One region of the Marinobacter sp. NP-4(2019) genome, then DNA from elsewhere that is predicted to be linked to it. Evidence: predicted binding sites of a transcription regulator. Region 1 holds the regulator's gene; each other region holds the start of a gene.
The links. The regulator sigma-54, encoded in region 1, starts transcription at its own class of promoters, with help from an activator protein. The targets are predictions, from matches to a motif close to ANTGGCATNNANNTTGCTNT.
Positions count from the first base shown of each region.

Region 2: the regulator sigma-54 is predicted to act here: its motif matches at 1,001-1,020, upstream of flgB (flagellar basal body rod protein FlgB).
Region 3: the regulator sigma-54 is predicted to act here: its motif matches at 1,733-1,752, upstream of EHN06_RS19585 (PEP-CTERM sorting domain-containing protein).

Region 1 is NZ_CP034142.1:3,104,998-3,108,276, reverse strand. Features, by position in the region: gene rapZ (RNase adapter RapZ) at 1-88, opposite strand, end outside; gene ptsN (PTS IIA-like nitrogen regulatory protein PtsN) at 116-586, opposite strand; gene hpf (ribosome hibernation promoting factor) at 671-979, opposite strand; gene EHN06_RS14115 (RNA polymerase factor sigma-54) at 1,063-2,589, opposite strand; gene lptB (LPS export ABC transporter ATP-binding protein) at 2,748-3,279, opposite strand, start outside.
Region 2 is NZ_CP034142.1:1,980,908-1,984,186, forward strand. Features, by position in the region: gene EHN06_RS09100 (adenylate/guanylate cyclase domain-containing protein) at 1-457, opposite strand, end outside; gene EHN06_RS09105 (DUF962 domain-containing protein) at 459-770, opposite strand; gene flgB (flagellar basal body rod protein FlgB) at 1,085-1,483, shown strand; gene flgC (flagellar basal body rod protein FlgC) at 1,517-1,966, shown strand; gene EHN06_RS09120 (flagellar hook assembly protein FlgD) at 1,985-2,662, shown strand; gene EHN06_RS09125 (flagellar hook protein FlgE) at 2,692-3,279, shown strand, end outside.
Region 3 is NZ_CP034142.1:4,299,257-4,302,535, reverse strand. Features, by position in the region: gene EHN06_RS19595 (AEC family transporter) at 1-234, opposite strand, end outside; gene EHN06_RS19590 (MalY/PatB family protein) at 446-1,627, shown strand; gene EHN06_RS19585 (PEP-CTERM sorting domain-containing protein) at 1,806-2,423, shown strand; gene EHN06_RS19580 (DMT family transporter) at 2,495-3,279, opposite strand, start outside.

The DNA.
Region 1 (3,279 bases):
CAATGCAGTAAAAGCCCAGATCCTCCAGCACGTGAAGCGCCGTACTTTTTCCCGAGCCTGACCTGCCACTGACAATAATCAGTTTCATTGCCTTTTTGCCTCCGCTCAGAAATGATCAGCTATCACCGTCCAACATGCAGCTGTAGAGAGATTGTGCATCCGTACATTGCCGCAACTGATCGCAAAATCCCCGGTCGTTGAATTTCTCCGCCAGTTGGCTCAGCAGTTCCAGGTGTTCGCTGGTCGCTTCCTTGGGAACAATCAAGGCAAACACCAGATCCACCGGCTGATTATCAATGGCATCGAAACTGACCCCTTCTTCCAGCGTCAGCAGTACACCAACCACCCGGTCAAGCCCTTCAAGGCGACAGTGAGGGATGGCGATGCCCTGGCCAATGCCGGTACTGCCGAGCCGCTCCCGGGAAATCAGGTTGTTGAAGATCTGGGTTTCGCTGAGAGAGGAATCCTGTTGATTCACCTGCTCGGCAATGAATTCCAGAACCCGTTTCTTGCTGGATGCCGGGGTTCGGCACAGGGTCAGTTCCGGTGCAAGAATGTTTTCGATAGTCAGGGATGTGTCGCTCATGAATCGACTGCAATTCCGTAAAAAAAAGGCTGCGGCACGTTCGTGCCGCAGCTCGATTATTTTGAATGCCTGGGAACCGGTATCTTAACGGACACCATTACCATGCATACGATCGATGTTCTTTTCCTTGTGTTTGAGAATCTGACGGTCCAGTTTGTCAATCAGCGAATCAATCGCTGCATACATGTCGTCATTCTCAGCCTTTGCGTGAATCTCACCACCAATCACGTGGAGTGTCGCCTCAGCCATTTGCCTTACCTTCTCAACCTGAAGCGTCACCTGACAGTTACTGATGTGGTCAAAGTGGCGCTCGAGCTTTTCAAACTTGCCTGATACGTAATCTTTCAATGAGGGAGTCAGTTCTACGTGATGGCCTGAAATATTGAGTTGCATAGGCGTCTCCTGTCGTCATCATGCTGACCCCGGTGAGGGCCAACGGTGTGCCGGCGTTATTCCTGCCGGCGGATCCAGTCGGGTCAAACCAGCCGTTTCCGTTCATTGGAAGGCGGAATGTGCATAGCCTCACGATATTTGGCTACGGTCCGCCTGGCTACCTTGATACCCTGTTCTCCTAGCATGGCTGCAATTTTGCTATCGCTCAATGGCTTTTTCGGAGTTTCTGCCGCAATCAGTTTCTTGATCATGGCACGGATCGCGGTGGAGGAACACTCTCCACCCTCATCAGTACTGACGTGGCTCGAGAAAAAGTACTTTAATTCAAAGATGCCACGGGGTGTATGCATGTATTTCTGGGTGGTCACCCGGGAAATGGTGGACTCGTGCATTTCCACGGCCTGGGCAATGTCCGACAGAATCAACGGCTTCATCGCTTCTTCGCCGTGATCCAGAAAGCCCTGCTGATGCTCGACAATCCGTGTGGCCACCTTGAGCAGGGTTTCGTTTCGGCTTTGCAGGCTCTTGATGAACCATTTCGCCTCCTGAAGCTGATCCCTCAGGTAGGTGTTGTCGGCGCTGCTGTCCGCGCGCTTGATCAGGGAAGCGTAACTGGCATTGACCCGGATCCGGGGAGCAATGTCGGGATTGAGTTCGACTCGCCAGCGGCCGTTGTGCTTGCGAACCATAACATCGGGAATGACGTAATCCGGTTCGGCCCGGTCTACCGAATCGCCCGGCCGTGGGTTGAGACTGGTGATCAGCGCCAGCACTTCCCGCAACTGATCTTCCTTCAGGCGGCTACGGCGCAGCAGTTGTGCGTAATCCCGGTTGCCCAGCAGGTTGATGTAATGGGTAATGACCAGTCGCGCCTGGGCCAGCCAGGGGGTGTCCGGCGGCAACTGGTTGAGCTGGATCAGCAGACACTCCTGCAGATTGCAGGCAAAGACGCCGGGTGGATCAAAGTGCTGCAGTCGGTGCAGCACTGCTTCCACTTCGTCCAGTTCCAGCGGGTCGTCCTCGGTGTCGTCCACCAGTCCGGAATGGATTTCCTCTATGGATGAGGCCAGGTAGCCACGCTCATCCACTGCGTCCATCAGGGCATGGGCGATGGCCTGGTCCCGTTCGCTCAGGGGGGTCAGGTTCAACTGCCATTCGAGATGGTCCTGAAGGGTCTCGGTCGGGGAATTGCGGGTTTCGAAGTCGCTGTCGTTCTCGTCTTCATTGCGGGCCGCCGGTGCCGGTGCTGACTGGTAGATGTCATCCCAGGCGGTATCTACTGGCAAATCGTCCGGAATGTTATCGGGAATGTCATTCTCCGATGCCCAGTCGGGACCGTTCTCGGATTCATCCCAGTCGGAGGTGGACTCCGTCGCCGAAGCGGTTTCCTCGGACTTCGGGGACTCTTCGTGGTCCTGCTCGGAGGTATTGGCATCCGGGGTATCGTCGTCTTCCGAGGTTTCCAGCATGGGGTTGGAGTCCAGAGCCTGCTGGATTTCCTGCTGAAGGTCGAGAGTAGAGAGTTGCAGAAGCCTGATCGCCTGCTGCAACTGGGGCGTCATGGTCAGGCTCTGACCCAGTTTTAACTGTAATGACGCTTTCATAACCATGGTTCAGGATCCGTCACCCAGTAAACGAGTGATTGCAAAAAAAATTCGTTGTATGCTGGCTACTTGCCAGACCAAGCAAGTTCTTTGCCGAGTGTACTTGCTTGTCACTGACATGACAATTGGGTCATGGTAAAACCGGCTCTGGAATATGACGCCGGTCAAAGCCGGAATTCATTTCCGAGGTAGACCTCTTTCACTTGCTGGTTGGCCAGGATTTCCTCCGAATTTCCGGAAGCAATAATGTGGCCGCCTGAAACGATGTAGGCATTCTCGCAAATGTCCAGGGTTTCACGCACGTTGTGATCAGTAATCAATACCCCGATCCCCTTGTCCCGCAAGTGCCGGATAATCTGTTTGATGTCGCTGACCGAAATGGGGTCGACACCGGCAAAGGGTTCATCCAGCAGGATGAACGCCGGTTCCATCGCCAGCGCCCGGGCAATCTCCACCCGCCGCCGCTCACCGCCGGACAGCGCCATGCCCAAGCTGTCGCGGATGTGCGTAATGTGGAACTCTTCCAGCAGCTCTTCCAGTTTGGCCTCGCGATCCGCCCGTTTGAGTTCCTTGCGGGTCTCCAGGATCGCCATGATATTGTCCCGCACCGTCAGCTTGCGGAACACCGACGCTTCCTGGGGCAGGTAGCCAATCCCCTTGCGGGCACGACCATGCATCGGTAGTGGCGTAATGTCC
Region 2 (3,279 bases), 1.1 Mb from region 1:
GCCCGATGAACAGGGAGGCGGCCATGAATGCAGACCCGAACACCCATTGCCGGAAGCCGCCGATGATCAGGCAGCTGAACATCAGCATCAGCATAACGGATACCGATGGAATGGCGGCCACGCCAATGGCGCCGATAAAGCCACCGCCAATCACACAGTCCACAATCAGCATTTTCTGGCGGATACGTGGGGAATGTCGGAGGAAGGTGCGGCGGCTCAGAAGGTGGGCGATGTGGGGCCAGGTCAGGGCTCCGGCAATCAGCCACAGCATCCAGTCGGGAAAAATGCCCTGGAAAACGCCAGAGGCAATAATGGCGGCCGTCGCGGTGTAGGCAAGGATGCGCCCGTTATAATCCGGCATTGGCGGAATAGCGACGGGATCCATCCGGGAATCCACAGCCGTGGACTTGCCGGCACTGTTGCTGGCATTGCGCAGATCCACGGGGGCGCTGATCATATCAGAATCGGATCCTTCCGATGAGGATGTCGCGAAACATGACCCAGTCGCCCATCAGGCTGTACCACGGGTACTTGAATGTGGCCGGGCGGTTCTTCTCAAAGAAGAAGTGGCCGACCCAGGCAAATCCGTAACCAATCACGGGCAAAAGCAGAAGCCACGCCAGCTTGGCGCTTATAATGGCGTAAAGTGCAACAACGATGACCAGAAGGCTGCCAACGAAATGGAGTCTCCGGCAGGTAACGTCGCTGTGTTCTTCCAGATAGTACGGGTAAAATTCAGAAAAGTTCCGAAAGTCGGTTTGTTCGCTCATGGTTTTGCTACCGGCTCTTTATAGTTGTTAACAGTCGGACATAAGACTAAAGGTTAACAGTTATACAGAACCCTCACAATTCCGATGGGGCCTATCTGCCTTGCCTTCGTTGGCCGGGAGGGGAAAGCCATTGCCGCTTCTGCTATCACTGTGCTCGCTGACGCCTGAGTTTTATTGTTTATTTCTCCCTACATACTTCTCCAGCCCCCTGAATTAGCGCCTTTCCTAAAACTGGCATCGACGTTGCTTCATCCACTGCAAAGAGGTGAACCGGCAAACCAATGCAGGGCCGGGCACAAGGTTCGGGAGGCAGTATGGCAATTTCCTTTGACAAAGCACTGGGTATTCACCAGCACGCCCTGGAAGCAAGGGTGAAGCGTGGTGAAGTGTTGGCGAATAACCTGGCGAATGCGGACACCCCGGGCTTCAAGGCCAGGGACGTCGACTTTCGCGCCATGCTGGAGCGGGCGCAACAGAGCGTCAGTGGATTCAACATGGAACGGACACACGACGCTCACATGGATACCACGCCCGGCGGCCAGGATAACGAATTGCTCTACCGTGTGCCGCACCAGCCCTCCGTTGACGGCAACACCGTGGAAACGCAACAGGAGCAGAGCCGGTTCATGAGAAATGCCATGGACTACCAGGCGAGTTTTCAGTTCCTGGACGGTAAATTCTCGGGGCTGAAGAAAGCCCTCTCCGGCCAGTAACCGGGCGCAGACACCAGCTAGAGGAGCAGCATTATGTCCCTGGGTAACATTTTTGATATTGCCGGTTCCGGCATGACCGCACAGTCGCTGCGGTTGAACACCACTGCGTCCAACATCGCCAATGCGGAAACGGCCAGTTCCAGTACTGAGACAGCCTACCGGGCCCGCAAGCCGGTGTTTGCGGCCATTCAGCAGTCCATGCTGAACCCTGACCAGCAGGGGATGGCGTTCGCAAGTGACGAGGGGCCCGGCGCGGGCGTTCGTGTGGATGGCATAGTTGAGAGCGACGCGGAACTGCAGATGCGCTATGAGCCGAACCATCCCGCCGCCAACGAGGACGGCTATGTGTTCTACCCCAACGTCAATGTGGTTGAGGAAATGGCCGACATGATGTCGTCCTCCCGCAGCTTCCAGATGAACGTGGACGTTATGAACACGGCCAAATCCATGATGCAGCGCATTCTTACACTTGGGCAGCAGTAACCGGGCGAGGACTGACCGATGAGCGCAATTAACCCGACGAATGTCTCCGATGTGCTGGGCGATTTCCGTCACCAGCAGGGCAGTGCCGGCGGCGGCACCAGCGAGCTCGGCAAGAACGAGTTTATGGAGCTGATGATTGCCCAGCTGAAGAACCAGAATCCGCTTGAACCCCAGGACAACGGTGAGTTCATTTCCCAGCTTGCCCAGTTCAGCTCCCTGGAGGAAATGCAGGGAGTGTCGCGGAGCGTGGATGAGCTGGGTAGTCAGTTCCGCTCCACCCAGGCGCTGCAGGCGTCGGCGATGGTGGGTCGGACCGTTCTGGCGCCATCACAGATTGGCATACTGGGTAACGAAGGCGAGATCACCGGCACAATCCAGGTACCGGCTTCCACCGGCGGGCTGCGGGTCTCCATTGAGAGCCAGAACGGTGAGCGGGTTCGTCAGATAGATCTTGGTGCCAGCCAGGCCGGCGTCGCCTCCTTCCAGTGGGACGGCACAGATGGTAACGGCAATGCCTTGCCACCCGGACCTTACCGCATTGTTGCCGAGGGTTCTTATCCCGGCGGTACGGAGCAGCTGTCGACGATGGTGAGTGCCAATGTCGACAGTGTCTCTCTCGGTCAGGGCGGCAAGGTCACACTGAACCTGTCGGGTATGGGCTCCATTGCCCTGTCGGATGTCGAACAAATTAACTGATCTACCGGTGCGGAACCACGAGGTGAATTATGGCTTTTAATACAGGGCTTAGCGGTTTGAGGGCAGCGTCCGTTGATCTGGACGTCACCGGTAATAACATTGCCAATGCCAGTACCGTTGGTTTCAAAAGCAGCAGTGCACAGTTTGGCGACCTTTATGCCAGCGGTTTCCTGAGTTCCGGCAACAACCCGGTGGGTGACGGCGTACGGGTTCAGGACGTGAAGCAGTCGTTCGGGCAGGGCAATATCAGCTTCACCGATAACGGGCTGGATATGGCGATCAACGGTGATGGCTTCTTCGTTCTGAACAATGGTGGGGAAATTCGTTATTCCCGTGCCGGCCAGTTTGGTATCGATAAGGACGGATTCGTAACCAATAACCAGAACATGCGTGTGCAGGGCTTTACCGCTGATGATGACGGTAACCTGTCCGGCATCCGTGGCGACCTGCAGGTGGAGACGGACAACCTGGCGCCCAGGCGCACGACCAACCTACGTACGGATCTCAACCTGGATTCCAGGGAAAGTGTACTGGAAAACCGGATACGTGATCTGGGCGAGGACCTGAACGTGGCGGACCTCGATGGTGACCTGTTCCAGATAGAGTATTCCGATGGC
Region 3 (3,279 bases), 1.2 Mb from region 1:
CAGGATAATGCCGGAGCCCAGCACCACCACCGTCGCTGCCAGGGCCAGGCTGGTGTATTCCTGCAGCGGTGCCTGCTGGTCTGCCAGTACCGCGAACACCAGCATGGGAACGAACAGCTCCATATTCAGGGTATTCAGGCCCTGGATATCGGGGGTTCGATAACGGCCATACAGTGCGCCACATCCGGCAATCAGGAAAACCGGCAACATCGTGGACAGGATCTGACCAATCATTCGAAGACTCCGAGGGGGTTCATTTGTCAGACGATGGACAATAAACCGTTAGGTTCGCAAGTGTTGGCCGTATTCGGCAAGGAAAACCTGAGAATCTTCGACCAAAGCCCTAAGGGGAGCGCGGACCCGGACATGTCGGGTTGCAGCTATCAATGTTCCTGACACAGAATGATGGCGATTAACCCGTGTACATCACTGATCGGAGCGCCACGTGCCCATTGATTTCGATACGCTCGTTATCCGCGAACAGACCTGTTCGGTAAAATTCGACGCCCGCCGAGCGGTGTTCGGTACCGAGGATGTGATGCCGTTGTGGGTGGCGGACATGGACTTCCCGGCTCCGGAAGCCGTTACCCGGGCGCTGGAAGCCCGGGCACGCCACCCGATATACGGCTATTCGTTGTTCCCGGACTCCCTGTATCAGTCCATGATGGATTGGTTCCGGGACCGTCATGGTTGGTCCATTGAGCGGGACTGGATACTGATGGCGCCGGGAGTAGTGCCCTCACTTCATGCCGCATGCATGGCGTTTGCGGAACCCGGTGAGGGCGTCATCATTCAGTCGCCGGTTTATCCGCCGTTTTTCAGCGCCATCAGGCAGACCGGCCGGACAGTAATCGAGAACCCGCTGGACTGTGTCGATGGTCGTTACCAGATGAACCTGGAGCATCTGGAGCAGTGCGCCGCCCGCGACGATGCCCGCCTGCTGGTGCTCTGTTCTCCCCATAATCCGGTTGGCCGGGTATGGTCCGATGAGGAACTGCGTGCGGTACTGGATATTGCCCGCCGACATGGCCTGGTGGTGCTGTCTGACGAAATTCACTGTGACCTGGTGTATCCGGATAAGCCGGTGCATTGTGTACTCGACCGCCTGGCAGGCCCTGAGGATGCACTGGTAACCGCCGTTGCGCCGAGCAAGACCTTCAATATGCCGGGCCTGGGGTTGTCGGCCCTGGTGATTTCCGACCCAGACCGTCGTCAGGCGATGAAAACCGTCTTTGATTCTCTGCACATGTTGCAGTGTAATCCGTTCAGTATTGCCGGCTTTGAGGCTGGATACCGGTTCGGTGGCCCCTGGCTTGATGAACTGATGGCCTACCTTCAGCAAAACCGGGACTACGTGGCGGATTACCTGACACAGCGTCTGCCTGAAATCACCCTGTCAGTACCGGAAGGCACCTATCTGTTGTGGCTGGATTGTCGGGTACTGGCGCTGGGTGATAAGGATCTGAAACAGTTTTTTGTGCGGGATGCGGGAGTCGGGATGAATCCGGGCCTCACCTTTGGTGACTGTGGCAGCGGGTTTATGCGGATGAACATTGGTTGCCCCCGGGCAGTTCTGGAGCAGGCGTTGGAGCGGATTGAAGCAGCGATTGTCCGGCGTTTCCGCTAACGGCTGATCCGGCGTTCCTGGTCGGTGTCAGTTTTTTTTACGATCATGGCCAGTGCTGAGTTTACGGAAGTACCCAGGCCTCTGGTTTTACAGCGAAAGGCCGGGGTTGGCATTGTGGATGCTTTGGCTTCAGGGTGTTACTCATAAATGGATTATGGGGAAACCCAGGGAGGCAAGCATGCCACGATTTACACTGGTCACGTTGTTGGCCGCCGTATTGTTTTTCCCAACACTGACAAGTGCGGCGCAGATAACTGCAAGCTATGACGTAAATCTCAACTCATCTGATCCGGGTCTGGTGGTTAACTCTGCGGACATTGCTGATAACCCCTTCTCGTTCAACCTTGAGGAAGGTGAAAGTAATTACTTTACACTCTTCAAGATCTGGACCAATGAGGAGACGGTCAATAGTGATGATAAGGATCCGCAGTCGATCTCTGTCGACTTCAACTTCACCTCACCGGAGGCGCTGTTCGGTTCGGTGAATGGAGAAACCGACGGAGTCAGGAAGATCTTGCTTGCAAACTATCAGGCTGGCCATCTGACCTGGGGTGGTCCACTGGATCTGGTGTTTGGTGCGCTGGGTGATGGCCTTCTGCGGGTGACCCTGTTTGATGCCGTGTTCAATGAGGGCTATATCTTCGGGCTGCATGAAGGCAAGACATACGGCGCCAAGGTGAAGGCGAAAATCGAGCTGATCTCCGATGCCTCGCAGGTGTCTGAACCAGGCACCCTTGCGCTGTTAGGATTGGGTTTGCTTGGACTGGGACTGCGTGCCCGTCATCGTACCAACTGAAAAGGAAGTGTTTCCCCAATGGCCTGTCAGAACCCCGGGGCGGAGCCCCCGGGGTTCTGTATTTTTTCAGATCATTGCCTGACTGGCGCTTTACGTGTTGCCAGGAATAGCCCCGCCAGTATCAGTAGCCCTCCGACAATGTGGAACATTCCCAGGCGCTCGCCAAGGAAGACACCTGCGAGTATTGAAGCAAATACCGGTGTCAGGTACATAAACATGGCGGCCTGGGCGGGGCCTACCTGGTGGACGCCGTGGTTCCAGAACGCGTAGGCCAGAATGCCGGGAAAGAAGGCGAAATAGAGTAATGGCATGATGGTGGTGCGACCGACCTCAAAACCACCCTTGAAGAACATCAGTTCGGTCAGATAAAACGGCAGGATCACCAGCGTGCCAAGGGCGATCTGGGTGGTCAGGAAGGTCAGTGCCGGCAAGGGCACCGCCTGTCTTCTGAGCAGGACTGAAAACAGCCCCCAACTGAACACCGCAGCCACCATGATCAGGTCTCCGGGCTGTGCCTCGAGTTGTGTGAGTACGGAAAGTTTGCCACGGGCGATCACGGTCAGGATGCCCAGTACGGCCAGCAGGATACCCACTATCTGGACCGGGCGGGTGCGGTCACCCAGCAGTAGCCAGGCCAGCAAAGCAATGAAGATGGGGATGGTGGCGTTGATCAGCGCAATGTTGGTGGCGCTGGAGGTAATGGCAGCGTAGTACAGCAGGGAATTAAACGCCGCGACACTGAAAGTGGCCAGTACCAGCATAGAGCCAAAGTACTGACGAATGACCCGGCGATGGCGAAGGACGCCTTTTAGTCCAAAGGGCAGGATGACCGCCAGGGCGATCACCCAGCGCCAGA